Regions from separate parts of the Streptomyces sp. NBC_01451 genome, predicted to be linked through region 1. Evidence: predicted binding sites of a transcription regulator. Region 1 holds the regulator's gene; each other region holds the start of a gene.
What was found. Region 1 encodes HrcA, which represses chaperone genes, less so after heat shock. Its sites were predicted from a motif close to TTNGCACTCNGNNNNNCNGAGTGCNAA; they were not measured.

Region 1 (10,018 bases):
ACACCGAGCCTGAAGTTGAAGCGGCCGGTGGTCGAGCGGGAGTACAAGCACCTGATCGACGAGATGTACGCGGGCTCGCGCGAGGCGTAGCGCGGGCGCCTTCGGGCGGTGGGGACTGCCGACGACCGCGGGTTCGACGCGGCCGGTCGCGCGGTTCCCGCGCCCCTGAACGTCAGCACAGGCGGGCTTGTCCGATGAGCCGCCCCTTTGAACCGACCTCGCGCGACCCGGGTCGGTACAAGGGGGCGGTTCGTCGTATGCGTGCGCTGCGCCTCGGAGCTGAGGTGCGGATCATGGTCTGCGGTCTGCGGTCTGCGGTCTGCGGTCCGTGATCCGTGATCCGCGGTCTGTTATCCGGGTGAACGTGGCGAGCGGTGGACGCGGATCGGATGCCCGAATCTGTCCGTCTTCGATCACTTCCGTAGCACTGTTCTCACTCATGGCGGCCCACTTCGTAACTCGGCGCTTATGGGCGTGGTCGGTCTGTCACTCTGTCCGCGTCCACTGAGGTGTATTCGTACGAACTGCCCGGGGAGCTGCCCATGGGGGCCATTCCGACGCAACGGGAGACCGTGCCCCGTGCGCCGTCCCGTGCGCCCGGCACGCCCGCGCGACGGGGTGCGGACCGGCGTGCGGTCGCGCACGCCACGCTCGGCGGCGGCCCCCTAGCTCCCGGCGCCGCCCGAGGCCTCGTACGCGCCGCCCTCGCCGAATGGGCGCGGCTCGGCCTGCCTGGCGCCGGGGCACTGTCCGACCGGCTCACCGACGATGCCATGGTGGTCGTCAGCGAGCTTGTCACCAACGCCGTCGTCCACGCGGGCACGGACGTGGAGTTGCAGTGCCGCCTGGAGACGCCGGACGAACCGGAGGAGCGGGCGGAGAGGGCGGACAGGGCGGACAGGGGGGATCGGGCGGACCGGGACAGGGGGGACGAGGGAGAGGGGGAGGCGGGCGTCGGTGTCGCGCTCGTCGTCGAGGTGTCCGATCATCACCCCTCCCGCGCGCCCCGGGACAGCGGTGTCGAACTCCCTTACGACATACCGGAGTACGGGCGTGGCCTTCGCCTCGTCTCCGTACTCTCCGAGGCCTGGGGCGTCACGTACCGCACCGGCGTCAAGACCGTCTGGGCGCGGCTCCCCGCCGAAGGCATGACGGTCGACGAGGACCTCGACCCGTACGCCGGCACCCAGGCCCTCGGGCACGGGTTACGGGTGGCCGAGGGCCTCGCCCCCGAGCCGCAGCGCAGCCCGTGTGACCAGGAGTGGCTCAACCACGGCGCCCTCTCCTTCCTCGCCGAGGCCTCGGACCTGCTCGCCGGGCAGCTCGACGAGGACCTCGTCGCCGCGCTCACCGGGCAGCTCCTCGTGCCGCGCCTCGCCGACTGGTGCGCGGTGTGGCTGGAGGACGAGTCCATGGGGCGCGGCAGCTGGGGCGACGGAGAGGGAGGCGGGGACGGGGGGTACACCGGGCCCGGGCCGCGGCTCGCCCGGGTCTGGCACGGCAGCGAGGACCGTATCGAGGAGCTGCGCCGCGTCCTGGAGAAGGACCCGCCGCGCCCGCCCGACACCACCAGAACCGGGCCGGTCACCGTGCCCTGGCCCGGTGAGGCGCTCGGCGGGCGCGGGGAGACCGGCTCCGCGCTCGCCTACCGGCTGGTCGCGGGCGGCCGGCCGCTCGGCACGCTGGTCATCGGGCGGGCCGGGACGCTCCGCTTCCCCGACGAGGTCACCGGCCTGGTCGAGGATCTCAGCCGCCGTGTCGCGCTCGCCATCGGCGCCGCCCGCCAGTACGCCCGCCAGGCCACCATCAGCCGCATCCTCCAGCGCGGGCTGCTGCCCGGCGCCGTCGCCGAGATCCCCGGCGTCAGCAGCGCCCTCGTCTACGAACCCTGCGACAAGGGCGGGCCCAGCGGCGACTTCTACGACCTCTTCCCGGCCGGCGACGGCCGCTGGTGCTTCGCCGTCGGCGATGTGCAGGGCAAGGGCCCGGAGGCCGCCGTGGTGATCGGCCTGGCCCGGCCCTGGCTGCGGCTGCTCGCCCGCGAGGGCTACCGCGTCGCCGACGTCCTCGACCGCCTCAACCAGTTGCTCCTCGACGATGCCACGGAGACGGCGGACGCGGCGGCCCGCGCGCTGGTCGCCGCGGACGCGCGTCCCGCTGTGCCGGCCGGGGCGACCGGAGCGGCGGGGTCGGCCGCATCGGCCGTCCCCGGTGTCCTGGCCTCGGTACGGCCGGGCGAGGGGCCGCAGACCCGCTTCCTCTCCCTCCTCTACGGCGAACTCGCGCCCTTCGACGGAGGCGTGCGCTGCACTGTCGCCTCGGCCGGGCATCCGCTGCCCCTGGTGCTCCGGGCGAGCGGTGAGGTCCGTACCGCCGCCGAACCGCAGACACTGCTCGGGGTCGTCGAGGACGAGACGTACACGAGCGGGAGTTTCGAGCTGCGGCCCGGCGACAGCCTGCTGTGCGTCACCGACGGGGTGACCGAGCGGCGCTGCGGGCCCCGCCAGTTCGACGACGGCGACGGGCTGGCGACCGCCCTCGCCGGCTGCGCCGGGCTGAACGCGCAGCTGATCGCGGATCGTATCCGCGAACTCGTGCACGAGTTCGGGGAGAAGCCGCCGGAGGACGATCTGGCGCTGCTGGTGCTCCAGGCGGAATCGCTCGGCGGGTGACTCGCGCCCGGGTGTCGGCAGGGCGCCGGGCAAGGGCCCCGGGCACGGGCATCGGGTCCGTCGGGCGGGCCGCCTCGCCGGTGCTGGACAATGGAGGACATGCCCTCCGCACTCCCCGACGGCGAACCCGTCCCCGAAGACGGTGCCCTGCCCGCCCCCGCGCTCGCCGGGGCCGCGGACCGCCCCCTCGCTTTCTACCTCCACGTCCCGTACTGCGCGACCCGCTGCGGCTACTGCGACTTCAACACCTACACGGCGACCGAGCTGCGCGGCACGGGCGGTGTCCTGGCCTCCCGCGACAACTACGCCGACACCCTGACCGACGAGGTACGGCTGGCCCGGAAGGTGCTGGGCGACGATCCGCGCCAGGTGCGCACGGTGTTCGTCGGCGGCGGTACGCCGACTCTCCTGGCCGCCGACGATCTCGTACGGATGCTGCGGTCGATCCGCGACGAGTTCGGCCTCGCGGCGGACGCCGAGGTGACGACCGAGGCGAATCCGGAGTCGGTGGACGAGCGGTATCTGGCCACCCTGCGCGAGGGCGGCTTCAACCGGATCTCGTTCGGGATGCAGAGCGCGAGGCAGCACGTACTGAAGGTGCTGGACCGTACGCACACGCCGGGGCGCCCCGAGGCGTGTGTCGCGGAGGCGCGGGCCGTGGGGTTCGAGCACGTGAACCTCGACCTGATCTACGGCACGCCGGGGGAGTCCGACGACGACTGGCGGGCCTCGCTCGAGGCGGTGCTCGGGGCCGGGCCGGATCACGTCAGCGCGTACGCCCTGATCGTGGAGGAGGGTACGCAGCTGGCTCGGCGTATCCGCCGGGGCGAGGTGCCGATGACCGACGACGACGTGCACGCGGACCGGTATCTGATCGCGGACGAGGTGCTGGGCGCGGCAGGTTACGAGTGGTACGAGGTGTCCAACTGGGCGACTTCGCGCGCTGCCCGGTGCCTCCACAACGAGCTGTACTGGCGCGGCGCCGACTGGTGGGGCGCGGGGCCGGGGGCGCACAGCCATGTGGGGGGCGTGCGGTGGTGGAACGTGAAGCACCCGGGCGCCTACGCCGGGGCGCTGGCGGCGGGGCGGTCGCCGGGGGCGGGGCGTGAGGTGCTGTCGGAGGAGGACCGGCGGGTGGAGCGGGTGCTGTTGGAGCTGAGGCTGCGGGAGGGTGTGCCTCTGGCGCTGCTGAAGGACGCCGGGCTGGTGGCTGCGGGGCGGGCGTTGGGGGAGGGGTTGCTGGAGGCGGGGCCCTATGGGGAGGGGCGGGCGGTGTTGACGTTGCGGGGGCGGTTGCTGGCGGATGCGGTGGTTCGGGACCTGGTGGACTGAGGGGGCGTGGCGGTGGGTTGTTCTCGCCCCCGCCGCCCCTACCCGTCCCGTCCCTTCCCGTTCCTGGGGGCTGCCGCCCCCAGACCCCCGCTTCGGCCCTGAAGGGGCCTCGTCCTCAAACGCCGGACGGGCTGGAGGGGGCGGCCTCGTCCTCAAGCTCAGGGTGGGCTGGAGGGGCGGCCTCGTCCTCAAGCTCAGGGCGGGCTGGAGGGGGCGGCCTCGTCCGGTGGTGCCGTGACGAAGTCGATCAGTTCCTCCACTCGGCCCAGCAGTTCCGGCTCCAGGTCCCTGTACGAACCCACCCGCGCCAGAATCGCCCGCCACACCGCCCCGGTGTTCTCCGGCCATCCCAGCTCCCGGCACACCCCCGTCTTCCAGTCCTGCCCGTGCGGGATCCGGGGCCAGCCGGGGATGCCCAGGGACGCCGGTTTCACCGCCTCCCACACGTCGATGTACGGGTGCCCGACCACCAGCGCGTGTTCGCTGGTCACCGCCCGCGCGATCCGGAACTCCTTCGTGCCCGGCACCAGGTGGTCCACCAGGATGCCCAGGCGGGCGTCCGGGCCGGGGGCGAACTCGGCCACGATCGCGGGGAGGTCGTCGATGCCCTCCAGGTACTCGACGACCACACCCTCGACCCGCAGGTCGTCCCCCCACACCTTCTCGACCAGTTCGGCGTCGTGACGCCCCTCGACGTAGATCCGCCCCGCCCGTGCGACCCGTGCCCGGGCACCGGGAACCGCCACCGAACCGGAAGCGGTACGGGACGGACGTACGGAAGACGCGCTCGGCGACGGTGACCCGGCGGGGCGTACGAGGGTCACCACCTTGCCCTCCAGGAGGAAGCCGCCCGGCTCCAGCGGGAACACGCGGTGTTTGCCGAAGCGGTCCTCCAGGGTGACCGTGCCCGCCTCGCAGCGGATCACCGCGCCGCAGAAGCCCGTACCCGGCTCCTCGACCACCAGGCCCGGGTCCGCGGGGACCTGCGGTACGGGCTTGGGCTTCTTCCACGGCGGGGTCAGGTCCGGAGAGTACTGGCGCATTCGGATGACGATAGGAGAAGCGGTCGTGCCGTCAGGTCACCGGCTCCCGCGACACGCCGAAACGCGTTGCCAGGGCGTCCCGTTGGGCCCGTACGAACCCCGCGTCCACCACCGCGCCGTGGCCGGGCACGTACAGGGCGTCCTCGCCGCCCAGGGCGAGGAGGCGGTCGAGGGCCGCCGGCCAGTGCGCCGGTTCGGCGTCGGGGCCCGCCTGGGGTTCGCCCGACTCCTCGACCAGGTCGCCGCAGAAGACGACGGCCGGGGTGCCGTCACCGGGTACGACCGCCACGAGGTCGCCGCGGGTGTGGCCGGGGCCGACGTTGCTCAGGACGACTCCCGGGCCGTCGCGCAGCTCGACGGTGAGACTTCCCCGGACCTGCTGACGCGGAACCACCAGGGTGTCCGCCGCCTCCTCCGCCGCCCGGGCGTCCAGACCGTTGCGTACGGCGTCCGCGCACAACGCCGCGCGCCCCACTTCCCCGAATTCGTCGTTCGGGCCCGGCGCCGCGAACACATGCGCACCCGCGAACGCCGCCGCTCCGAAAACATGATCGAAGTGTGCGTGCGTGAGTGCGAGGAAGCCCACACGGCAGCCGGCGAGCTCCTGAGCCTCCAGACGCAGTCTCGCGCCCTCCGCGAGGCTCGATCCCGCGTCGATCAGCAGGGCGCCGCGCGGCCCGGTCACCAGCCCCACCGTGCAGTCCCAGACCGGCAGCCGGCACCGGCCCACCCCGGCCGCCAGGCGCTCCCAGCCCAGGTCGTCCCACCTCGGCTCTTCCCAAGTCACCTTCATGCAGCGACGCTAGCCGGACACGACATCGCAGGACAGGTCGGTACACGTCGGCAGGCCGGCGCGGGCCGCCCTTGCCGGGGGCGTACCCGACAGCCGTACACTGGGCCGGGGAACTCTGGCACTCGCACACGAAGAGTGCCAGGGAAGACCAATGGAGAGCCGAAGAGCCGATGACGGTCCGGGCGGGAGACCGGGTACCGGGTAGGCGCAACAGGGGACGACAGCAGCTGGAGGTGTGCGCGATGCTCAGTGAACGCAGGCTCGAAGTGCTGCGCGCGATCGTCCAGGACTATGTCGGCACCGAGGAGCCGGTCGGGTCCAAGGCGCTCACCGAGCGGCACAACCTCGGGGTCTCGCCGGCGACCGTCCGCAACGACATGGCGGCGCTGGAGGACGAGGGCTTCATCGCCCAGCCCCACACCAGCGCCGGGCGCATCCCGACCGAAAAGGGCTACCGGCTCTTCGTCGACCGGCTCGCCGGTGTCAAGCCGATGACGGCGCCCGAGCGGCGTGCCATCCAGAACTTCCTGGACGGCGCCGTCGATCTCGACGATGTGGTCGGACGGACGGTCCGGCTGCTCGCCCAGCTCACGCGGCAGGTCGCCGTCGTGCAGTATCCGTCGCTCACCCGGTCCACCGTGCGGCACGTCGAGCTGCTCTCGCTCGCTCCCGCGCGCGTGATGCTCGTGCTGATCACGGACACGGGCCGCGTGGAGCAGCGGATGATCGACTGTCCGGCGCCCTTCGGGGAGACCTCTCTGGCGGATCTACGCGCGCGGCTCAACAGCCGGGTCGCGGGCCGCCGCTTCGCGGACGTGCCGCAGCTCGTGCAGGACCTCCCGGAGGCCTTCGACGCGGAGGACCGGGGCACGGTCGCGACGGTGCTCTCCACCCTGCTGGAGACGCTCGTCGAGGAGGCCGAGGAGCGGCTGATGATCGGCGGAACCGCCAATCTGACCCGCTTCGGACATGACTTTCCCCTCACTATCAGGCCGGTCCTGGAAGCCCTGGAGGAACAGGTCGTACTTCTCAAACTCCTTGGTGAGGCCGGGGATTCGAGCATGACCGTACGAATCGGTCACGAGAACAAATACGAGGGACTCAACTCCACGTCCGTCGTGTCGGTCGGCTACGGTTCGGGCGGCGAGGCAGTCGCCAAGCTCGGCGTGGTCGGACCGACCCGCATGGACTACCCGGGAACGATGGGAGCGGTACGCGCAGTGGCACGGTACGTCGGACAGATCCTGGCGGAGTCGTAAGTGGCCACGGACTACTACGCCGTACTCGGCGTGCGCCGCGACGCGTCCCAGGACGAGATCAAGAAGGCGTTCAGGAGGCTCGCCCGCGAGCTGCACCCGGACGTCAACCCCGATCCGAAGACGCAGGAGCGGTTCAAGGAGATCAACGCCGCGTACGAGGTGTTGTCGGACCCGCAGAAGAAGCAGGTCTACGACCTCGGCGGCGACCCCCTCTCGCAGGCGGGCGGCGGCGCGGGCGGCTTCGGCGCCGGTGGCTTCGGGAACTTCTCGGACATCATGGACGCGTTCTTCGGAACGGCGTCCCAGCGCGGGCCGAGGTCGCGTACGCGACGCGGCCAGGACGCGATGATCCGGCTCGACATCGAACTCGACGAAGCCGCCTTCGGGACGACCAAGGACATCCAGGTCGACACGGCCGTGGTGTGCGGCACGTGCAGTGGTGAGGGCGCGGCGCCGGGAACCTCGGCCCAGACCTGCGACATGTGTCGCGGGCGGGGCGAGGTGTCCCAGGTGACGCGGTCCTTCCTCGGGCAGGTCATGACGTCCCGTCCCTGCCCGCAGTGCCAGGGGTTCGGGACCGTCGTTCCGACACCGTGCCCCGAGTGCGCGGGCGACGGGCGGGTGCGGTCGCGCCGGACGCTCACCGTGAAGATCCCCGCGGGGGTCGACAACGGTACGAGGATCCAGCTCGCCGGTGAGGGCGAGGTGGGGCCCGGTGGTGGTCCCGCCGGTGACCTCTACGTCGAGATCCACGAGCTGCCGCACGCGCAGTTCCAGCGGCGCGGGGACGACCTGCACTGCACGGTGACCCTTCCGATGACGGCGGCGTCACTGGGCACGAAGGTGCCGCTGGAGACGCTCGACGGGCTGGAGGAGGTCGACATCCGTCCGGGCACGCAGTCCGGGCAGTCGATTCCCCTGCACGGACGGGGAGTCACGCATCTTCGGGGCGGCGGGCGTGGTGACCTCCTGGTGCATGTCGAGGTCATGACTCCGTCGAAGCTTGATCCCGAGCAGGAGCGGTTGCTGCGTGAGCTGGCGAAGCTGCGGGGCGAGGAGCGGCCCATGGGGCAGTTCCAGCCTGGGCAGCAGGGGCTGTTCTCGCGGCTGAAGGACGCGTTCAACGGACGCTGAGGTGGTGGGGGCGGGCTCTCCGGGAGCGCGCCCCCAGCCCCCTTTCGCGCCGCAGGGGCCTGATTCGGACTTGTGGTGGGGACGTGACAACATGCCGTCATGTCGTCCTCCCCGCTGACCGATCTCTTCCCTCACCCGATCGTGCAGGCCCCCATGGCGGGCGGCGTCTCCGTCCCGCGGCTCGCCAGTGCCGTCGCCGAAGCGGGCGGGCTCGGGTTCCTCGCCGCCGGGTACAAGACCGCGGACGGGATGTATCAGGAGATCAAGCAGTTGCGCGGGCTCACCGGGCGGCCGTTCGGCGTGAACCTGTTCATGCCGCAGCCCGAGTATCCCGGTGCGAGCACCGGCTCCACCGGAGCGGCTGACACCGCGCCCCCTCATGCCGCCGCCGTCGAGCTCTACGCCCACCAGCTCGCCGGTGAGGCCACCTGGTACGACACCGAGCTGGGCGACCCGGACAGCGGACGCGACGACGGCTACGACGCCAAGCTCGCCGTCCTCCTCGACAACCCGGTGCCGGTCGTATCCTTCCACTTCGGGGTGCCCGGCAGCGACGTACTGGACTCCCTCCGCCGTGCCGGCACCCTCACCCTGGTCACCGCGACCACCGCCGAGGAGGCCCTCGCCGTGCAGCGGGCCGGGGCCGACGGGGTGATCGTGCAGGGCGTCGAGGCCGGCGGTCATCAGGGCACCCATCGGGACAACCCCGAGGCGGACGGCTCGGCCATCGGGCTGCTCTCTCTCATCGCGCAGGTCCGCGAGACCGTCGACCTTCCCCTCGTCGCCGCCGGCGGGCTCATGCGCGGCAGCCAGATCGCCGCCGTCCTCGCCGCGGGCGCGAGCGCCGCCCAGCTCGGTACGGCCTTCCTCACCACCCCGGAATCCGGCGCCCACACCCTGCACAAGCAGGCACTGACCAACCCCCTCTTCGCCCGTACGGAGCTGACGCGCGCGTTCTCCGGCCGGCCCGCCCGGGGGCTGGTGAACCGTTTCCTGCGCGAGCACGGCCCGTACGCCCCCGCCGCATACCCCGAGGTCCACCACCTCACCTCGCCGCTCCGCAAGAAGGCCGCCGCGTCCGGCGACGCGCAGGGCATGGCCCTGTGGGCGGGACAGGGGCACCGGATGGCCCGGGAGCTTCCGGCCGGGGAGCTGGTGGCTGTGCTCGTGGACGAGATCGAGGCCGCGCGGGCCGCGTTGGCGGGCGGGGGCGAGCGTTCGTGACCGCCCCTGTCTTCGTCGTCGAGAGTTTCCCCCCGCACCTTGCCGCCGCCGGCGGCGGGCAGTACGTCCTTGACGGGGCCGAAGGGCGCCACGCCGTCTCCGTGAAGCGGATGCGGGCCGGTGAGACCGTCGTCCTCACCGACGGGGCCGGGCGCTGGGCGGAGGGCGAGGTCGTCGCCGCCGAGGGCAAGGACCAACTGGTTCTGCGACTCGGGCCGGTCGTCGAGGAAGCCGCGGAATCCCCACGTATCACCGTCGTCCAGGCCCTCCCCAAGGGTGACCGGGGCGAGTTGGCCGTCGAGACGATGACCGAGACCGGCGTCGACGCCATCGTGCCCTGGGCCGCCGCACGGTGCGTGACACAGTGGCGGGGGGACCGTGGGCTGAAGGCGCTCGCCAAGTGGCGGGCCACCGCCCGGGAAGCGGGCAAGCAGTCCCGCCGGGTGCGCTTCCCGGAGGTCGCGGACGCCGCGTCGAGCAAGCAGGTCGCCGCGCTGCTCGCCGAGGCCGACTTCGCCGCCGTACTGCACGAGGACCGCGACTACGGCAGTGCCGCGCTCG
Region 2 (10,018 bases), 2.3 Mb from region 1:
GCGACGGCTCCCGCATCGTCATCGAGGTCGAGGTGTGGGGCCCGAACTACGAGAAGTGCGTGGCCCCCGGCGACACCTGGCTCGGCAGCAGCAGCAAGATCGACGGCGCGTTCTACACCGGCCGCCTCTGCTGACCTGGCCTGACCTGAGTTGAACTGATCCGGCCCGGCCCCCGGCCGGGCCGGATCACCCGCCACCCGACTCACGGCAGCCGCCCCTCCCGATTGACCCGCCGCACCCGCGCCCGCAGCAGGTCCCCCGGCGGCACGTCCCCCAGCGCCTCCGGCGGACAGTCCCACTCGCACCCGCCGCCCACGGGCCGCAGCTGCACGTATCCGCCCTCGCGCCCCATGACCTCCCCGATGCGCCCGTCGCGCACGTCGAGGGCGTACGTCACCTCACGCACCCTCGCCCTCCCCCACGGCCACACCCTCCAGCACGGCGGCCAGCCGCGTCGCCGTACGGACGTTGCAGCGCCCGAGAGCCACCAGCGCGAACGGCTCCCTGCTCGCCCCGCTCACCGGGTCGACGCCCAGCGACGGCAGAACCACGCCGACCCCTTCCAGCGCCGCCCGCAACCGCGCCACGATCTCCTCGGTCGTCAGCAGCCGCCCGTCCGACATCAGCTCCGTCACGCCGCCCATTCCTCTCCACTCTGAGTGTTCACTTTCTCCACACAGCGTGGCGGTCACCCGTCTAACCTGGCCAGAGACGACATCCCAACAACCCCATGTGTCCGACAGGGAGTTGCCGCCATGGCAGGTTCGAAGGACCTCGACCCCTCCTCCTCACCCCGTGCCTTCCTGGGCGCCGAACTCCGCCACGCCCGCGAGGCGGCGGGCCTGAGCCAGGACGAACTGGGCCGACCCCTCTTCGTCAGCGGTTCGTTCATCGGGCAGATGGAAGCCGGCACCCGGCGGATGATGCACGAGTACGCCGTCCAGATAGACCAGATCCTGGGCACGAAGGACTTCTTCGAGCGCAACTGCGCTGCGCTGGCCAAGTCGAAGTACCCGGACCACTTCGCCGAGGCGGCGGAGGCTGAGGCGATGGCTGCGGCCATCAGGCAGCACTCCCATCTCCTCATCCCCGGGTTGCTCCAGACGGCGGCGTACGCGGCGGCGGTGTTCCGCGCGTACAAGCCGACAGCTTCGGACACCGAGATCGACCAAGACGTGGCCAGCCGCCTCGACCGCACCCGTCTCCTCGACAACCCAACAACCCCTTTGTTGTGGTCGGTTCTGGACGAGGCGGTGCTCCGGCGGGTGGTCGGCGGCGCGGCCGTGATGGCGGAGGCGTTGCGACATGTCGCCGCACTGATCCGGCAGCATCGGATCATCGTGCAGGTACTGCCGTTCGGCTCCGGGGCTCACGCCTCGATGACCGGCTCGCTGAAGCTCATGGAGTTCGACGACGCACCCCCGCTCTCCTTCGTCGAGGGTCCGAACATGGGAAAGCTCCTGGACGACCCGGCCACCGTCGCCCGCCACACCCTCACCTTCAACCTCCTCCAGGCGGCGGCACTTTCGCCTCAAGATTCACTGGCCCTCATCGAGTCGGTGGCGCACGATTACGAACATGGAGAAGAACACTCTTGAGCACGCCCTGAGCACGGCCACCTGGCACAAGTCGTCGTACAGCGGCGGCGAGGGCGGGAACTGCCTTGAGGTCGCCCGCTGGCGCAAGTCGTCGTACAGCGGCGGCGAGGGCGGCGACTGCCTGGAAGTGGCCGACGGCCACCCCGCCCTCGTCCCCGTCCGCGACTCCAAGAACCCGCAGGGCCCGAAGCTCGCGTTCCGGGCGGAGGCGTGGTCGGCATTCGTCGAGAACCTCAAGCCCTGAGCATCCTCAACTCCCCCCGAACCTCCCTGAGCTTCGGGATTCGGGCATCGAGCCCTGTTTCTGAGGATTGGGAGGTGGGTCTCAACCCACCCACCCTCCCCGCGTGTTGACTTGACGCGTTCGGCTTGCCACGCAGAGTCACGAGGAGCTAGCGTGCCGAAATAACGAACAACCCCCGCCAGGTGCGTCAACACCTGCGGGGGTCTGACCTCAGAGATCGAAACGAGCGATCCCGTGGCTGAAGCCAACTTTAGTGCTGCCGTCCTGCCCGCGCACGCGACCCCGCCCCATCCGATGGCGAATCCGGGTTACGGCAAGCGCGAGGCCCCCGACCAACGCCCCCGCACGAACCACGACTTCGCGCATCTGCCGCCGCGCGAGGCAGCGGTCGCCGCGTACATCGACCGGTTGCCCGGCGGGGCCGACATCTCCGTGAAGACGCTGGCCAAGCACCTCCCGTACGGCCAGTGCGCGCTCCGCACGACCCTCAACAACCTTCGCCGGGCGGGCCATCTGCGCCGGGGCCGCGAACATCTGACCGGCACCGGCAGTCAACTGTGGATCACCCGAACGTGGTTCACCCGCACGGCACGCGGCGACGACTGGTGGGCGAGGTTCACGCGGGGCGACGTACCGACGGAGTACGAGGCGGAGTCCCCGGAGGAACCAGGCAGCCGCCGTCCGACCCGCTCCCGCGCGTTCATCCTGCTCGCCGCCCTCGGCCGTACCGCCCCCGCCCTGTCCCTGTCCGAGGCGGACTGCGCGGCGCTGGCCCCGTTGGTCGGGGAGTGGTTCGAGCGCGGGGCGAACGAGGAGTCCGTACGGCACGCCCTGACCGCCGGCCTGCCGACCCCGGTCCACTCCCCGGCCGCCCTGATCCGCAGGCGCCTGACCAGCAAGCTCCCGCCCGAGCCTGCCGCCGTACGGCCGCCGCTGCGAATGCTGGAGTGCGCGAAGTGCGGGGTGCCGGGGCGGGCGAAGGCGCTGGCGGGGGGCGTGTGCGGGGAGTGTCGGGGCGAGTGCGCTCCCGCTCACCGCGATACGCCCCCGCTCGCACCGACAATCCACGCCCGGGCAGCGGAAATTCGCGCTGCGATGGCCCGGAAGCGCCAGGAAAGGACACTCGTATGACAGCTCCAACGGTCCGGCAAGGCCACTCCAGGGCACGATGTGAGGAAGGAGGCAATGCCATGACCCCTGACACCGCTGACCGCCCGCAGATGTCCGTCGAGGACTTCGAGGAACTCGTCCGCAGGGCTCCGCGCGAGCTGCGGAACCGTCTGGAGTTCCTCGGCGGAAGGCTGTGCATCCGCCACGGCCCGCTCGACGTCGACGAATTCGAGGAACTTGCCGCCGTGGCTCCCGAAACCGTGCGGCTGGAGTACATCAACGGAAAAGTAAGGGTCAAGGCCATGCCGGACGGCAACCACACGTCGATCTACATGTGGCTGCTTCGCCAGTGCATGCAGCAGCGCCCTGACCTCGACCTCGCACCCGAACGGGGCGTCAAGGCCGAGGCCTACCGGAAGGGTCGCGCGCGCACCGACGGCTTCCTGGCACCCGTGGACCACTTCAAGGGCCACCGAGAGTGGTCCAACCCCGACGGCGCCCTCATGGCCGTGGAGATCACCTCCCACGACCGGGACACCGACCAGCGCGACCGCATCGACAAGCCCGTCGGCTACGCGGCGGCCGACATCCCCGTCTACCTTCTCGTCGACCGCGACAACAACACCGTCACGGTGTTCAGCGAGCCGAAGGACGGCCGATACCAGCAGGTCTCGCCCTACCCCTGGGGGGCCACCGTGGCGATCCCGCACCCCGTGGGAATCACCCTCGACACCGAGCAGCTCAAGGCCTACGCCGACTGAAGCCCTGCCGACACCGCGAAGGGCGGCCCCGAAAAGGAGCCGCCCACCGACAACCGCACAACCGTGACTCGACTCGGCTCAGCTCAAAGACCCCAGCGCCGCCGCGTCGTAGGCCTTCAGCTCGCCCGTCCTGTCCCCCAGGACCTTCGCCGCCCACTCCGGGTCCTGGAGCAGCGCGCGGCCCACGGCCACGAGGTCGAACTCCTCGTTCTCCAGGCGGTCCAGGAGGTCGTCGATGCTCTTGAGCGGCGCGCCCTCGCCCGCGAAGCCCCGAATGAAGTCGCCGTCGAGGCCGACCGAGCCGACGGTGATCGTGGGCCTGCCGGTGAGCTTCCTCGTCCAGCCGGCCAGGTTGAGGTCCGAGCCGTCGAACTCGGGGAGCCAGTAGCGGCGCGTCGAGGCGTGGAAGGCGTCCACGCCCGCTGCCGCGAGCGGGGTCAGGATCGACTCCAGCTCCTCGGGGGTCTCGCCGATGCGGGCGTCGAAGGCACCCGACTTCCACTGCGAGTACCGGAAGATGATCGGGAACGACGCGGAGACGGCCTCGCGCACGGCGGCCACGATCTCCGCCGCGAACTTCGTACGGGCGACCGGGTCACCCCCGTACGCGTCCGTGCGGCGGTTGGTGCCTGCCCACAGGAACTGGTCGATCAGGTAGCCGTGGGCGCCGTGCAGTTCGACTCCGTCGAAGCCGAGGCGCTCGGCGGCGACCGCGGCCTCGACGAACGCGTCGATGACGTCGTCGAGGTCCTCCTGCGTCATCTCCTTGCCCGCACCGGCGGTGCCGTCCAGCCGCAGTCCGGACGGGCCGACCGGCGGGGCGTCGGCGAACGGGGGCTGCCCGGCCTCCCTGACCATGCCGATGTGCCACAGCTGCGGCACGATCCGCCCGCCGGCCGCGTGCACGGCGTCGGCGACCTTCGCCCAGCCCGCGAGCTGCTCCTCGCCGTGGAAACGGGGGACGCCGTCGCTGTCACCGGCGGATTCGTGTCCGACGTAGGTGCCCTCGGTGACGATCAGGCCGACCCCGGCGCCCGCGCGGCGCGCGTAGTACGAGGCGACGTTCTCGCCGGGGACGCCACCGGGCGAGAACTTGCGTGTCATCGGCGCCATCACGATCCGGTTCGGCACGGTCAGGCCGTTCAGCGTGACGGGGCGGGACAGGATCTGGGCCGCGCGGGAGGTCTGGGCGGGGGCTGTCACGTGGGGGCTCCTGGGGAGGGGACGGAAGATGAGCGGAGGTGCGGGCGCACGACACATACGCGTACATGCATGCACGTGCATCAACTGCCGACTGTCGCCCTCCATTCCGGCCCGCGGGCAAGGACTGATGTGATCCCGGCCACTGCGCGCGACACCTCACGGTCCCCGGAGTACCCGGAGTCCCCCGGGGTCCCGCAAACGCCCGAGGGCGGCACCCTCCCCGTAAGGAGAAGGGTGCCGCCCTCGGTACGAAGGACGGTGATCAACCAGAGGTCGATCAGAAGTCCATGTCACCGCCCGGCATGCCGCCACCGGCACCGGCGCCGGCACCGGCCTTCTCCGGCTTGTCGGCGATGACGGCCTCGGTGGTGAGGAAGAGCGCGGCGATCGACGCGGCGTTCTGCAGCGCGGAGCGCGTCACCTTCGCCGGGTCGATGATGCCCTCGGCGATCATGTCGACGTACTCACCGGTCGCGGCGTTGAGGCCGTGGCCGACGGGAAGGTTGCGGACCTTCTCGACGATGACGCCACCCTCAAGGCCACCGTTGACGGCGATCTGCTTGAGCGGGGCCTCCAGGGCGAGCCGCACGGCGTTCGCGCCGGTCGCCTCGTCACCCGTCAGCTCCAGCTTCTCGAAGACCGAGGAGGCCTGGAGCAGGGCCACGCCACCACCGGCGACGATGCCCTCTTCGACGGCCGCCTTCGCGTTGCGAACGGCGTCCTCGATGCGGTGCTTGCGCTCCTTGAGCTCGACCTCGGTCGCGGCACCGGCCTTGATGACCGCAACACCGCCGGCGAGCTTCGCCAGGCGCTCCTGCAGCTTCTCGCGGTCGTAGTCGCTGTCCGAGTTCTCGATCTCGGCGCGGATCTGGTTGACCCGGCCGGCGACCTGGTCGGCGGAGCCGCCGCCGTCGACGATCGTGGTCTCGTCCTTGGTGATGACGACCTTGCGCGCACGGCCCAGGAGGTCCAGGGAGGTGTTCTCCAGCTTGAGACCGACCTCCTCGGAGATGACCTCGCCACCCGTGAGGATCGCGATGTCGTTCAGCATCGCCTTGCGGCGGTCGCCGAAGCCCGGGGCCTTGACCGCGACGGACTTGAAGGTCCCGCGGATCTTGTTGACGACCAGGGTCGAGAGGGCCTCGCCCTCCACGTCCTCGGCGATGATCAGCAGCGGCTTGCCCGACTGCATGACCTTCTCCAGGAGCGGGAGCAGGTCCTTGACCGAGGAGATCTTGGAGTTCGCGATGAGGATGTAGGGGTCCTCCAGCGAGGACTCCATGCGCTCCATGTCGGTCGCGAAGTACGCCGAGATGTAGCCCTTGTCGAAGCGCATGCCCTCGGTGAGTTCCAGCTCCAGACCGAAGGTCTGGGACTCCTCGACGGTGATGACGCCTTCCTTGCCGACCTTGTCCATCGCCTCGGCGATGAGCTCGCCGATCTGCGTGTCGGCGGCGGAGATGGAGGCGGTCGAAGCGATCTGCTCCTTGGTCTCGACCTCCTTCGCCTGGTCGAGCAGGGCACCGGAGACGGCCTCGACGGCCTTCTCGATACCGCGCTTCAGCGCCATCGGGTTCGCACCCGCGGCGACGTTGCGCAGTCCTTCGCGGACCAGCGCCTGGGCCAGGACAGTCGCGGTCGTCGTGCCGTCACCGGCTACGTCGTCCGTCTTCTTCGCGACTTCCTTGACCAGCTCGGCGCCGATCTTTTCGTACGGGTCCTCGAGCTCGATCTCCTTGGCGATGGAAACACCATCGTTGGTGATCGTGGGGGCGCCCCACTTCTTCTCGAGGACGACGTTTCGGCCCTTGGGGCCGAGGGTGACCTTGACGGCGTCGGCGAGCTGGTTCATCCCGCGCTCGAGACCGCGCCGTGCCTCCTCGTCGAACGCGATGATCTTGGCCATGTGAAGTGGTCCTCCCGGACTGGGGTGGATTGCTCCGGACCGCGCTGGCGCCCGCGACGGACGGCCTGCCTGCCTTGGTGATTCCTTGCACCACCTGGCCTGCGGGCCTCACCCACCCGGTCCTTCAGTTGTCACTCTCACCTTCAGAGTGCTAACGCCAATGATTAGCACTCGCCCCTGCCGAGTGCAAGCGGCTCTCGAAGATCCGCAGGTGAACAGGGGGGTACCTACGGGCCGGTAGGCATGCCGACGGACTCCCCGACAGACTGCCCGCGGGGAGTCGGCGGACATGCCGATGGGCCCGCACCCCGTGAGGTCCCACGAGGTACGAGCCCATCGAATCCTTCAACGAAGGAAGAAGAACGTCGCTTGCGATGCGCCGGCGCGTTGCTTCAGCTGGTCGCCAGACGGACCATGTCCGCCTGCGGCCCCTTCTGGCCCTGCGAGATCTCGAAATCGACCCGCTGACCTTCCTCGAGGGTGCGGTAGCCGTCCATCTGAATCGCGCTGTAGTGGACGAAAACATCCGCACCACCGTCGACCGCGATGAAGCCGTACCCCTTCTCCGCGTTGAACCACTTGACGGTGCCCTGAGCCATGCCTAACTCCCCTATTACTGGCCCTTGCACGGATCCGCACTTCGCGGATCCGGGTCAGACCTCACCCCCCCAACCGGTGGAGGTGTGCGCCGGAACGCGTCGACCGCGGCCGAATGTATCTGTCCAACTGCCCTCTGCAACAGGTCAGTCGGACGAGAAATCCGGGCACACCAGGTCAGTAAATATGCGGAGAATTCACGCGGATTCAGGGCAAGACGGGCCCCGCAAAGAGAACAAAAAACGCAAAAGGCCTGCACACTTTGGCTACTTCTCGTTGGGTGCGCGGCAGGAATTAATACGCGTGCGGCGAGCGAAGTGGTGCGGCTTCCCAAACTGTACCGCGCTCAACCATACAGAATTGCCCCCTCCGCTTCTCTCACGGAGGGGGCAATTCGATGAACTCTCGGTAATCGATGTTACCGACGGTTACTACTGGCCGGTATCAACGGGCCTCAGCCGCCGGCGACGGCCGGGATGATCGACACGCCCGCACCGTCCGGCGTCGCCGTCTCCAGCCCCTGCTCGAAGCGGACGTCGTCGTCGTTGACGTACACGTTGACGAAGCGCCGCAGCTTCCCCTGGTCGTCGAGCACCCGGGCGGCGATCCCGGTGTGGTTCTTCTCCAGATCGGCGATGACCTCGGCGAGGGTCCCGCCCTCGGCGGCCACCTCGGCCTGCCCACCGGTGTAGGTACGCAGAATGGTGGGGATGCGGACGGAAACGCTCACGATGTGACCTCCGGTCAGGTGGAGCGCCCCAAAGGGGCGCGGGGAACTGCGCGACCAGCCCCCACCGGCGGCGCAGACGAACGACGACCTCTTTTAAGAAGCGAGCCCAGCCTCACGGAACGACTCAAGACTGGGCCGAATCGTCGCAGTCAGCCCGGTATCGGCCACCGCGTCCAACGTCTTCAGACCGTCACCGGTGTTCAGCACCACGGTCGTGAGGGTCGGGTCCAGCAGTCCGTTCTCGATCAGCTTCTTCGTGACACCCACGGTCACACCACCGGCGGTCTCCGCGAAGATCCCCTCCGTGCGGGCGAGCAGCCGGATCGCGTCGACCACCTGCTCGTCGTTCACGTCCTCCACCGCCCCGCCGGTCCGCCGCGCGATGTCCAGCACGTACGGCCCGTCCGCCGGGTTGCCGATCGCCAGGGACTTGGCGATGGTGTTGGGCTTCTGCGGCCGTACGACGTCGTGCCCGGCCTTGTAGGCCACGGACACCGGCGAGCAGCCCTCCGCCTGGGCGCCGAAGATCTTGTACGGCTTGTCGGCGACCAGCCCGAGCTTGATCAGCTCCTGGAGACCCTTGTCGATCTTCGTGAGCTGCGACCCGGAGGCGATGGGCACGACGAGCTGGTCGGGCAGCTGCCAGCCGAGCTGCTCGCAGATCTCGTACGCCAGGGTCTTGGAGCCCTCGGCGTAGTAGGGCCGCAGGTTGACGTTGACGAAGCCCCAGCCCTCGCCGGCCGGGTCGCCGATCAGCTCGGAGCAGAAGCGGTTCACGTCGTCGTAGTTGCCCTCGATGCCGACGAGCTCGCCGCCGTACACCGCGGCCATGACGACCTTGCCCTGCTCCAGGTCGTGCGGGATGAACACGCAGGAGCGGAAACCGGCCCGGGCGGCGGCGGCGCCGACGGCACCGGCCAGGTTGCCCGTGGAGGAGCAGGAGAGAGTGGTGAAGCCGAAGGCGCGGGCGGCCTCGATGGCCTGGGCGACGACCCGGTCCTTGAAGGAGTGCGTCGGGTTGCCGGAGTCGTCCTTGACGAAGAGCTTGCCGGCGTCGACACCCAGCTCGCGGGCGAGGTTGTCGGCCTGGACGAGCTTGGTCCAGCCGGGATTGATGTTCGGCTTCTCGGCGACGTTCGCGGGGACGGGCAGAAGGGGCGCGTAGCGCCAGATGTTCGCGGGTCCCGCTTCGATGCGCTTGCGGAGTTCCTCGGTGTCGGCCGCCGAGTGGACGGCGAAGTCGTAGGCGATCTCCAGGGGGCCGAAACACTCCTCGCAGGCGAACACCGGACCGAGGGGGACGCGGTGGCCGCATTCGCGGCAGGACAGCGCCACGGCGGGGCCGAGATCAACGGAGGTGACGGAGTCAGTGGTGACGGAGCAGGACAGCGCCACGGCGGGGCCGAGATCAACGGAGGTGACGGAGTCAGTGGTGACGGAGCCGGAAGTGGTGCTCTCGGTGCTCAGAGCAGTTTGCGCAGCCATGGAGGCGAAGCCCTTTCCTCATCTTTCTCACGACGCGTTTCGCCATGAGACGGATTTGGCACCTTCCCGAGCCGGGAACCTCGCCGCATGACCTGCGACAGGATCGGCTGGAGGGTTGCCGGGGCTTCATCGGGCCGTATCCCTCTGCCCCTCTGGATGAGCGGTATGAAGTTGTGAGGTTGTGAACACCGATGACCTCGGACATGCGATGGTCACCCGCGTTGTTCAAGACTGTAACCGAAGGCTTGGATGGTGGTGGGAGCCGTCCGAACCGCGAGATAGAAGATCGCTCGCGCTTCCCCCATGGAACGCAAGGGAGAGCCGCACGTGCTGGAAGACGTCGAGCGCTGGCTGAACACACGCTCCTGGTCCGTTGGCGACCGC
Region 3 (10,018 bases), 3.0 Mb from region 1:
TGTTCACGACCAGGGTCGACAGGGCCTCGCCCTCGACGTCCTCGGCGATGATCAGCAGCGGCTTGGAGGAGTTGGTCTGGATGACCTTCTCCAGCAGCGGCAGCAGGTCCTGGATGGAGGCGATCTTGCCCTGGTGGATCAGGATGTACGGGTCGTCGAGGACGGCCTCCATACGCTCCTGGTCGGACACCATGTACGGGGAGAGGTAGCCCTTGTCGAAGGCCATGCCCTCGGTGAAGTCGAGCTCCAGGCCGAAGGTGTTGGACTCCTCGACGGTGATGACACCGTCCTTGCCGACCTTGTCCATCGCCTCGGCGATGAGCTCGCCGACCTGCGTGTCCTGCGCGGAGAGCGCGGCCACGGCGGCGATGTCGGACTTCTCCTCGATCGGGCGGGCGGTCGCGAGGAGTTCCTCGGACACAGCCTTGACCGCCGCGTCGATGCCCTTCTTCAGGGCGGCCGGGGAGGCGCCGGCGGCGACGTTCTTCAGGCCCTCGCGGACGAGCGCCTGGGCCAGCACGGTGGCGGTGGTCGTACCGTCACCCGCGATGTCGTTGGTCTTGGTCGCCACCTCCTTCACCAGCTGGGCGCCGAGGTTCTCGTACGGGTCGTCGAGCTCGACCTCGCGGGCGATGGTGACGCCGTCGTTGGTGATGGTGGGAGCGCCGAACTTCTTGTCGATGACGACGTTGCGGCCCTTGGGGCCGATCGTCACCTTGACAGTGTCGGCAAGCTTGTTGACGCCGCGCTCAAGGGCGCGACGGGCGTCCTCGTCGAACTTCAGGATCTTCGCCATAGGAGCGGTTCAGCCCTCTCGGAAAACTTGGGTGAACGAACCGCGCCCCCAGCACCCGGCTTGTTGAGAGTCGCGGGGGCCAGGGGCGCAGTTCACTGCAATGCTGGTAATACCGGGTGAATTACTTCTCTACGATCGCGAGCACGTCGCGAGCCGAGAGGACGAGGTACTCCTCGCCGTTGTACTTCACCTCGGTGCCGCCGTACTTGCTGTACAGCACGATGTCGCCGGTCTTCACGTCGAGCGGAAGCCGCTCGCCGTTCTCGAAGCGGCCCGGGCCCACGGCCAGGACGACGCCCTCCTGGGGCTTCTCCTTGGCAGTGTCCGGAATGACCAGGCCAGAAGCCGTGGTCTGCTCGGCTTCGAGCGGCTGGACCACAATGCGGTCCTCGAGCGGCTTGATGGCAACCTTGGAGCTGGTGGTCGTCACGATCCGACCTCCCCCTTCGGAGATCTCACGGGGTTAACTGTCTGAGGTGGCGACCAGGTGGATCCGTCGTCGCGGGTGCCGGACCTGCCCGTCGCTGTTGGCACTCTCCAGTGGGGAGTGCCAGACCTGAGACTATGACCGCGATTAGCACTCGGTCAAGCGGAGTGCCAATTCCGTCGTGGGTGGCGCGGGGTTTCCGGCGGTCGCGGGGTGCGCTGAGGAGGGTGTCGATGCGTCTGCGTCCGGGTGAGACCGAGGCCGTCGGCCTGCGGGTGGTGGCCGTGCTCGACGCCGTCCGGCTGTTGCGCGAGGCGGCGCCCGACGTCACCGGACGTCCTCGGGTGATCGCGATCGACGGCCGGGGCGGTGCCGGCAAGACGACCCTGGCCGAGCGGCTGCGCGAGGCGGCGCCCGGCTCCGCCGTCGTGCACACCGACGACATCGCCTGGAACCACGCCTGCTTCGACTGGGGTACCGCGCTCGTCGAGAACGTCCTGCGCCCCCTGCACCGGGGCGAGGCGGTGGACTTCCGTCCTGACGCCTGGATCGCCCACGGCAGGCCCGGGTCGGTCACCGTGCCCGCGGGTGCCGGTTTCGTCTGGGTCGAGGGCACGGGCGTCATCCGCGAGGAGCTGGCCCCGTGGCTGGACGCCTCGGTGTGGATGCAGGGCGACCTCGACGAGCAGGAGCGTCTGCTGACCGTCCGCGACGGCGACTCCCCCGCGCAGCGGGAGCACGTGGCGAACTGGCTGCTGGAGGAGCTGCCGTTCATGCTGCGCGAACAGCCGTGGGCCCGAGCGACCATGGTCGTGGCCGGTCCTCCGCCGACCGGCCACGACCACGACCCGGACACCGAGCTGGTCGTCGCCCCGCCGGTCGGCTCCCGGGCGCCCCTGGGCCGGCTCGGCCGAGGGCGTCAGAGGTAGTCCTCCAGGCGGCCCACGCTCAGTCCCTTCTCCTGGACCTCGCGGAGCAGCCTCACCGTCCGCTCGACCAGTGGAGGGCCGTCCAGGTCGTCGTCGGGGCCCACGAGGAGGATGTCGCCCGCCCGGAGGTGCTCCCCCTCGGTCCACCGGACCACCGCCGAGACCCCGCAGTCCGCGGCGGCTCTCAGGGTGGTCGTGTCGTAGGTGCCGTAGGGCGGGCGGAAGAGGCGCGGGCGGAGGCCGAAGCGTTCGCGGAGTTTGTCCTGCTGGCCGCAGATCTCGGCGCGCTGGCCGGCGTACGGCAGGCCTCGCAGGGACTGGTGGTCCAGGGTGTGGTTCTGGACGTTCGCGCCGACCTCGCGCAGTCGGGCGAAGTGGGCGTAGCCCGGGCCCACGACACTGTCCGTGAGGAACATGCTGACCGGGAGGCGCAGTTCGCGGACCAGGTCGACGAACCGGGGGTCGCGTTCGGCGCCGTCGTCGTAGGTGAGGAAGACGACCTTGTCGTGGGTCGGGACGCGGTCGACGACCGGGGGCAGGCCGGGGCCCGCCGCACGGATCGGGGGGCGGGGCGACGGGGGCGGGGCCAGGGGCACACGGGACGGCAGGCCCCAGCGGCGGTAGGCGTGCGGGTCGTCGGCCCGGGAGGGCGGCGTACGGGCGGCCTGCCGGGCCGCGTGGGCCGCCTTTCTGCCGAGGCGTTCGATGGGGTCCACGGACTGGGCGCAGCCGGTGACGGCCGCCCCCAGGAGCGCGGCGGCGAGTGCGGCGGCGACCAGTGGGCGCGCGGTCACAGGTAGTCCTCCAGGCGGGCGACCGCGTACCCCTTGGCGGTGACGAGTTTCATGAAGCGGCGGACCATGTCGGGCATCGTGCCCTTCCCGTCGTCCTTGCCGCGGAAGTGGCTGAGGACGATGTCTCCGGGGTGGATGTCCCGGTCCCACTCGCGGTAGTCCCAGTGGTCGGCGAAGACCTCCTCGTTCCAGAGGGGTACGTGCTTCACGCCGCACGACTTCGCGGCGCGCAGGCTGTCCTCGTTGTAGTTGCCGTAGGGCGGGCGGAAGAGGGCCGGGCGGGTGCCGTACCGCTTCTTGATCACGTCCTGCATGCCGCAGATCTCGGTCTTCTGGCGTTCGTAGGAGAGGGCGGGCAGGTAACGGTGGTGGAGGGTGTGGTTGTTGAGTACGACACCCCGGTCGCGCATCTTCCTGAAGTAGCCGTAGTCCTCCTTGACCAGGTAGTCGCTGAGGAAGGCGGTGTACGGGATCTTGAGTTCGCTCATCATCCGCAGGAACGCCGGGTCCTTCTCGGCGCCGTCGTCGATCGTGAGGAAGACGATCTTGTCGCGGGTCGGGATCGTGGTGAAGACGGGCGGCAGGCCGCGTTCCTCGTGGTCGTCCACCTCGAAGCCCTTGCGGGTGGCGAGGTGGGGTTTGCGGGCCGGGGGCGGGGGTGCGGTGAGCGGGGGTGCGGTCAGGCCCCAGCGCTTGGCCGTGGCCGCGCGGGCCGCGTAGGAACGGCGCAGCTTCTGGGCGTAGGCGTCGAGGGCGCGCGCCGGGGGTGCGTGGAGGCGCAGTTCCTGGCCGGGGGCGGGGCGGACGTTCTTCGGCGGGGCGGTGGCTGCCGTGCGGCGTTCCGTGCGGCGTTCCGTACGGCCCTCCGAGCCGCCTTCCGCGCAGCCGGAGATGAGGGGGGAGGCGAGAGCGGCCACGGTGAGAGCGGTGATCCCCGCACGGATCACTGACCGGTTTTTGTATTTTTGTCCTACTGATCGCATGGTGCCGGATCTTCCCAGGACGGGACCGCGGAAGGCTGCCGACACCGCCGCCGGAAGCACGCCGTCCACCGGCTGGCCCACAATGTCCCGGTGAACGACCTCGCCGCACCCCTCTCCGCCTTCGCCGCCCTCCTCACCCCCGAGGGCCGCGCCCTCCTCGACGAAGTACGCGGTACCGAGCCGGCCCGCGAACTGGCCGTCGCCACCCGGCTGCGCCGCGCGCACCCCGCCGGACTGGTCTCGGCGGCGCTCGGACAGGAGCGGTTGCGGCAGCGGGCGGTGGCGAAGTTCGGCGCCGGGGACGCCGGGCGGATGTTCTTCACGCCGAACGGGGTCGAGCAGTCGACGCGGGCGAGCGTGGCCGCGTACCGGGCCGGACGGTTCAGGGAGTTGGGCGTGACCTCCGTCGCCGACCTGTGCTGCGGGATCGGGGGCGACGCCCTCGCGCTCGCCCGGGCCGGGATCCGTGTCCTGGCCGTGGACCGGGATCCGCTCACGGCCGCCGTCGCGCGAGCGAACGTCGAGGCGCTGGGCATCGGGGATCTGGTGGAGGTGCGGGAGGCCGATGTCACCGACGTCGACACGACGGCGTACGGCGCGGTGTTCGTCGATCCGGCACGCCGTGGGGGGCGCGGGAGGATCTTCGATCCCGAGGCGTACTCGCCACCCTTGTCGTGGGCCGTGGGGGCGGCGCGGAAGGCGCCGCTGGCCGCACTGAAGATCGCCCCCGGTGTGCCGCACGAGGCGATTCCCGCCGACGCCGGAGCAGAGTGGATCTCGGACGGCGGTGATGTGAAGGAGGCCGTGCTGTGGTTCGGGGCCGAGCCCGGGACCGTTCGGGCAACCCTGCTGCCAGGGCCGCGCGTTCTGGTCGGGCGGGGGCTGCCGGACCCTCAAGTGCGTCCGGTGGGGCGGTACTTGTACGAACCCGACGGCGCCGTCATCCGGGCGCATCTGGTGGCGGAGGTCGCCGAGGAGGTCGGCGGGGGGCTCGTCGACGAGACGATCGCCTATGTGACGGCGGATGAGCCGCGGGCCACGCGGTATGCCTCCGCCTACGAGATCACCGATCAACTGCCGTTCGGGGTGAAGAAGTTGAAGGCGTTGCTGCGGGAGCGGGGAGTCGGGGTACTGACCGTGAAGAAGCGGGGGTCGGCTGTCGAGCCGGAGGAGCTGCGGAAGATGGTCAAGCCGCAGGGGCCCAACTCGGCGACGGTTTTCCTTACCCGGGTGGCGGGGACGCCGGCGATGCTTGTCGGGCATCCCGTGCGTTGAGCTCCGCCGGTTCGGGGGTTCGTTCACTGCCGGTCCGTGGGGGCTTGTCGCGCGGTTCCCCGCGCCCCTGAGAACTCAACCGCACTCCTGCGCCCGGGCTCGCAGCAGGTCCCGTTCTCGTTCGTTCCGGGTCAGTTCGGCCGCTCGGAGGAATTCCGCTCCCGCCTCCTTCCTGCGGCCCAGGCGCAGCAGCAGGTCGGCTCGGACGCTGGGGAGCAAGTGGTAGTCGCGCAGGGCCGGTTCGGTGGTGAGGGTGTCGATGATCTGGAGGGCGGGGGCCGGGCCCTCGGCCATCGAGACGGCCACCGCGCGGTTCAACTCGACCACCGGGGACGGGGATCGGACGGCGAGGGCCGCGTACAGCGCGGCGATGCGGGGCCAGTCCGTGTCGTCGTAGGAGTGGGCGTGGGCGTGGCAGGCGGCGATGGCGGCCTGGAGGGCGTACGGGCCAGGGCCTGATGTCGTTGTCGTGGCGCCCGCCGCTTCCGCCCTGGCCAGGGCGGTGAAGCCGCGGGCGATCAGCAGGCGGTTCCAGCGGGAACGGTTCTGGTCCTTGAGGAGCACCGGTTCGCCGGTCGGGCCCGTGCGGGCCGCCGAACGGGACGCCTGGAGCTCCAACAGGGCTGTCAGCGCGTGCACTTCGGGTTCCTTGGGCATCAGGCCCGACAGCACGCGGGCCAGCCGCAGGGCGTCCTCGCAGAGGGCGGGGCGCAGCAGGTCGTCGCCGGCTGTGGCCGCGTACCCCTCGTTGAAGATCAGGTAGATGACCTCCAGGACCGAGCCGAGGCGGGCCTCGCGCTCGGGGCCGTACGGGACCTCGAAGGCGACGTTCTTCGTCGCGAGGGTTCGTTTGGCGCGGACGATGCGCTGGGCGACCGTCGCCTCGGGGACCAGGAAGGCGCGGGCGATCTCGGGGGTGGTGAGGCCGCCGAGGAGGCGGAGGGTGAGGGCGATGCGGGCCTCGGCGGACAGCACCGGGTGGCAGGCGGTGAAGACGAGGCGGAGCAGATCGTCGTCGATGTCGTCGGGGGCGGACGGCTCGACCGGCGGGGTGGTCGTCTCCAGGGTTCGGCCGATCTCCGCCAACTTGCCGGCGTATGTCTCGCGGCGGCGGATCAGGTCGACGGCGCGGTGCTTGGCGGTGGTCATGAGCCAGGCGCCCGGGTTGTCGGGGACGCCGTCGCGGGGCCACTGTTCGAGGGCGGCGACCAGGGCGTCCTGGGCCAGCTCCTCGGCGATGCCTATGTCCCGGACGATGCGGGTCACGGCCGCGATGATCCGGGGGGATTCCAGGCGGAACACCGTCTCGACGGTCTGCGTGAGTGCCTGTTCGGTAGCGGTGCCGGAGGTGGGCTGTCGGGTCACAGCCCACCATCAGACACCGTCAGCGGCGATCGGCCAAGGAAGCCGGGGGGCCGGGAGGTACGGGAGGTACGGGAGGTACGGGAGGTACGGGGAAGGGGAAGCGGCGAGCGGGTCGCTCAGCCTTCCGCGATCTCCCGTACCTCGCAGGTCACCGTCCAGTGCTCCTCGTGGACCTTCAGGAAGCGCTTGGTCCACTCCAGTGCCTCGGCCTTGTCCTTGCACTGCATGATCGCGTAGCCGCCGACGATCTCCTTGGACTCGGTGAAGGGACCGTCGGTGACGGAGATCCTGCCGTCCTGCCAGTGCACGCGGGTGCCCTGCGCGGTGGGGGTGAGGCCCGCGGTGTCGAGCATCACCCCGGCCTTGGTGATCTCCTCGATCAGCTCGCCCATGCGCTGCATCAGCTCGGGGCTGGGGCCTTCGGCGGGGGCGGTGGCTTCGTCGATCTGCACGAGGGAGAGATAGCGGGGCATGGGGTTCCTCCTTGGGCGTGGCCCGGTTCCTTTCCGGGCTCTCACCAGTGCGTCGAACGGGAAGGGCCCGGATCGACACGGCTGCGGAAATTTCTTCGGGAATTTCTCCCGGGAGGCGTCTCCGCAGCTCAGAGGCTCACCCATCACCTTAGAGCCGTCACCGCAAAGTCGTCACCGCGAGGCCATCACCGCGCAGCCGTCACCGCAGGGTCGCCCACAGTTCCGCCGCCTCCGGTTCCTGGGCGACCACCCGGTTGGCGTCGGACGGCGCCGTCACCACCGGCATCGTCACCGTCTTCAGCTCGTCCGCCGACAGGCCCTGGAGGCTCTGGCCCAGGCCCATCAGCTCGCTGAGCGAGTTCAGGCCGGTGTCCGTGGTCAGGCTGGCCGTGGCCACGTCGGCGACCTTGTACAACTTGGCCGGGCTGGTCAGCAGGTTCGTTGAGGAGATCTGCCGGAGGAGGGCCTTGACCAGTGTCTGCTGGAGGCCTATTCGGCCCAGGTCGCTGCCGTCGCCGATGCCGTGCCGGGTGCGGGCGAGGGCGAGGGCCTTGGTGCCGTCGAGGTGGTGTTCGCCCGCCTCCAGGTCGAGGTGGCTGTCGTCGTCGTGGATGTCCTCCTCCGTGGTGACCGTTACGCCGCCCAGCGCGTCCACCAGGTCCGCGAAGCCGGCGAAGTCGACCTCCAGGTAGTGGTCCATGCGGACGTTCGTCATCGACTCCACCGTCTTGACCGCGCAGACCGGGCCGCCGACCGAGTACGCCGTGTTGAACATGACGCCGTACGCCACCGCCGTCGAACCGCCGTCGGCCAGCGGGCAGGACGGGCGCGTGACGAGCGTGTCGCGCGGGATGCTCACGATCGTCGCCTTCTTGCGGCCCGCGTCCAGGTGGACGACCATCGCCGTGTCGGACCGGGCGCCCTCGCTGCTGCCGCCGCCGAGTGCCTGGTTCCGTTTGCCGCTGCGCGAGTCCGACCCCAGGACCAGGATGTTCAGCGCCTCGCTCGGCAGCGGTGTCGCCGAGGCGGACGCGCCTGCCGAGGGCAGTGACTGCGTCTTCGCCGGGCGGTTGTCGCCGAGCGCGCTGTTGATGTCGACGCTCTTGATGTTGCGGTTCAGATGCCAGTAGGCGTAGCCCGCGCCTCCGGCCGCGATCACCAGGGTGCCGGCCAGCGTGAGACCGACGGCCTTCATCCAGCGCGACGACCGTCGGCCCACCTGTCTTTCCGCGCCCCCGTCGTCATCCGACGTCTGTTCCTCGTCTCCCATCACGGAGAGGAACGTACGTCCGAAATATTACGCGCAGGGGCCCCTACCCGGGATTCTTCGGAAAATCTCACGCTTCTCAGGCCAGGATCAGCCAGGGATCGGACAGAGATCGGACAGAGATCACCCCAGCGTCACCGTCGGCACCGGGTTGCTTCCGCTCCACGTCCCGTTGAACCCGAAGCTCACCGAGCCGCCGCTCGGCACCGTGCCGTTGTACGAGGCGTTCACGCAGGTCACCGCCGCTCCCGACTGGGTGCAGGTGGCGTTCCAGGCCTGCGCTACCTGCTGGCCGGCGCCGTACGTCCAGGTCACCCGCCACGACGACAGTGAACGGCCGGCGGAGCAGGCGATCGTCACCTGCCCGGTGAACCCGGAGTTCCACTGGTTCGGGACGCTGTACGTCGCCGTGCAGCCCTCCGTCGACGGGGTGCCGCCGAGCGCCTGGGCGATCGCGTAGTACGCCGGTTTCGGGGTGAAACTCTCCGTGTACGGGGTCGCCGCGCCGTATCCGTCGAACACGTCCGGGATCCATGAGTCGGAGTCGGTGAAGCCCCAGACCGTCACACCGACACACCTGGTCACGGCCACGCAGGCGTTCATGACCGACTTGTAGTCGGCCGCCTGCTGGGTCAACTTGGCTTCGGTGGCGGGCAGTTGCATACGGATGTCCAGTTCCGTGATCGCCACGTCGACGCCCAGATCGGCGAACCGCTGGATGTTCTGCTGGAGGGTCGCGGGGTACTGGCCGAGGATCAGGTGTGCCTGTAGACCCACTCCGTCGACCGGGATCCCGCGCTCCTTCAGGGACTTGACCAGGTTGTAGAGGGCCGTGCTCTTCGCGTTGACGCCCTCCACGTTGTAGTCGTTGATGTAGAGCTTCGCCGCCGGGTCGGCCGCGCGCGCCCAGGTGAGGGCCTGCGCGATGTAGTCCGTGCCGAGGTTGTTCGACCAGAGCGTGGAGCGGTAGGTGCCGTCCTCGTTGAAGGGCTCGTTCACCACGTCCCAGGCCGCCAACTTGCCCTTGTAGCGGGTGACTTCGGTGGTGATGTGGTCCTGGAGGATCGTGCTGAGCTGGGCCGGTGTCCAGGTGCCGTTCGTCAGCCAGCCCGGGTTCTGGCTGTGCCAGACCAGGGTGTGGCCGCGCACCTGCTGGTTGTGGGCCTGGGCGAAGGCGACGATCTGGTCGGCCTCGGTCCAGTTGTAGGTGCCCCGGCTGGGCTCCACGGACTCCCACTTCATGGCGTTGCCGGGAGTGAGCGAGTTGAACTGGGCGCCGGCCAGGTCGCCGTACGTTCCGGTGAGCTTGGATCCGGTGACGGCTGTACCTATGACCTTGCCCTTGGCGGTGGCGAGGTCGCGCAGCGGGGGATCTGCGGCGTGGGCCGAGGTCGCGGTGCCCGCCACGAGCAGTGCGGCGGCGGTGGCGGCGGTGGCGAGAAGGGCGGCGAGACGTGAGCGCAACGCCGGTCTGAACGTTCGTACTGCCGTTTCTGCTGTTCGGGAGGTGCTCATGCGGGTGCCTCCGAAAGTTTCGGACGTTCAACCGATTGACTTCGGAGCAGTGTGGAGCGCCGCACGACACCCGTCAATACAGCTGCACCACAGGATTCGCTAAACCGCCGGAGGCGCCGCCGTGCTGTTGCGCACCACCAGACTTGTCGCCAGTTCGACCCTGGTCGCCCCTGATGTGCCGTCTCCCCGGCCCA

Region 2: groL (chaperonin GroEL) is a predicted target of HrcA. The motif match lies at 6,987-7,013, and genes of this name have one in related genera.
Region 3: groES (co-chaperone GroES) is a predicted target of HrcA. The motif match lies at 1,371-1,397, and genes of this name have one in related genera.

The regions. Positions count from the first base shown of each region.
Region 1 is NZ_CP109479.1:6,581,966-6,591,983, forward strand. It holds gene OG595_RS28945 (AMP-dependent synthetase/ligase) at 1-90, shown strand, start outside; gene OG595_RS28950 (SpoIIE family protein phosphatase) at 543-2,672, shown strand; gene hemW (radical SAM family heme chaperone HemW) at 2,772-4,004, shown strand; gene OG595_RS28960 (DUF3097 domain-containing protein) at 4,199-5,047, opposite strand; gene OG595_RS28965 (MBL fold metallo-hydrolase) at 5,079-5,840, opposite strand; gene hrcA (heat-inducible transcriptional repressor HrcA) at 6,083-7,099, shown strand; gene dnaJ (molecular chaperone DnaJ) at 7,100-8,233, shown strand; gene OG595_RS28980 (nitronate monooxygenase) at 8,333-9,457, shown strand; gene OG595_RS28985 (16S rRNA (uracil(1498)-N(3))-methyltransferase) at 9,454-10,018, shown strand, end outside.
Region 2 is NZ_CP109479.1:4,263,841-4,273,858, forward strand. It holds gene OG595_RS18460 (DUF6355 family natural product biosynthesis protein) at 1-134, shown strand, start outside; gene OG595_RS18465 (hypothetical protein) at 203-406, opposite strand; gene OG595_RS18470 (hypothetical protein) at 399-644, opposite strand; gene OG595_RS18475 (helix-turn-helix domain-containing protein) at 756-1,598, shown strand; gene OG595_RS18480 (DUF397 domain-containing protein) at 1,579-1,842, shown strand; gene OG595_RS18485 (hypothetical protein) at 2,137-2,973, shown strand; gene OG595_RS18490 (Uma2 family endonuclease) at 3,033-3,713, shown strand; gene OG595_RS18495 (NADH:flavin oxidoreductase) at 3,792-4,916, opposite strand; gene groL (chaperonin GroEL) at 5,194-6,822, opposite strand; gene OG595_RS18505 (cold-shock protein) at 7,215-7,421, opposite strand; gene OG595_RS18510 (MoaD/ThiS family protein) at 7,874-8,149, opposite strand; gene thrC (threonine synthase) at 8,243-9,634, opposite strand; SAM riboswitch class I at 9,650-9,797, opposite strand; gene OG595_RS18520 (glucosyl-3-phosphoglycerate synthase) at 9,962-10,018, shown strand, end outside.
Region 3 is NZ_CP109479.1:3,584,947-3,594,964, forward strand. It holds gene groL (chaperonin GroEL) at 1-796, opposite strand, end outside; gene groES (co-chaperone GroES) at 918-1,226, opposite strand; gene OG595_RS15535 (uridine kinase family protein) at 1,457-2,152, shown strand; gene OG595_RS15540 (polysaccharide deacetylase family protein) at 2,143-2,946, opposite strand; gene OG595_RS15545 (polysaccharide deacetylase family protein) at 2,943-3,929, opposite strand; gene OG595_RS15550 (THUMP-like domain-containing protein) at 4,020-5,204, shown strand; gene OG595_RS15555 (RNA polymerase sigma factor) at 5,280-6,569, opposite strand; gene OG595_RS15560 (YciI family protein) at 6,686-7,042, opposite strand; gene OG595_RS15565 (LCP family protein) at 7,242-8,312, opposite strand; gene OG595_RS15570 (endo-1,4-beta-xylanase) at 8,433-9,824, opposite strand; gene OG595_RS15575 (LacI family DNA-binding transcriptional regulator) at 9,924-10,018, opposite strand, start outside.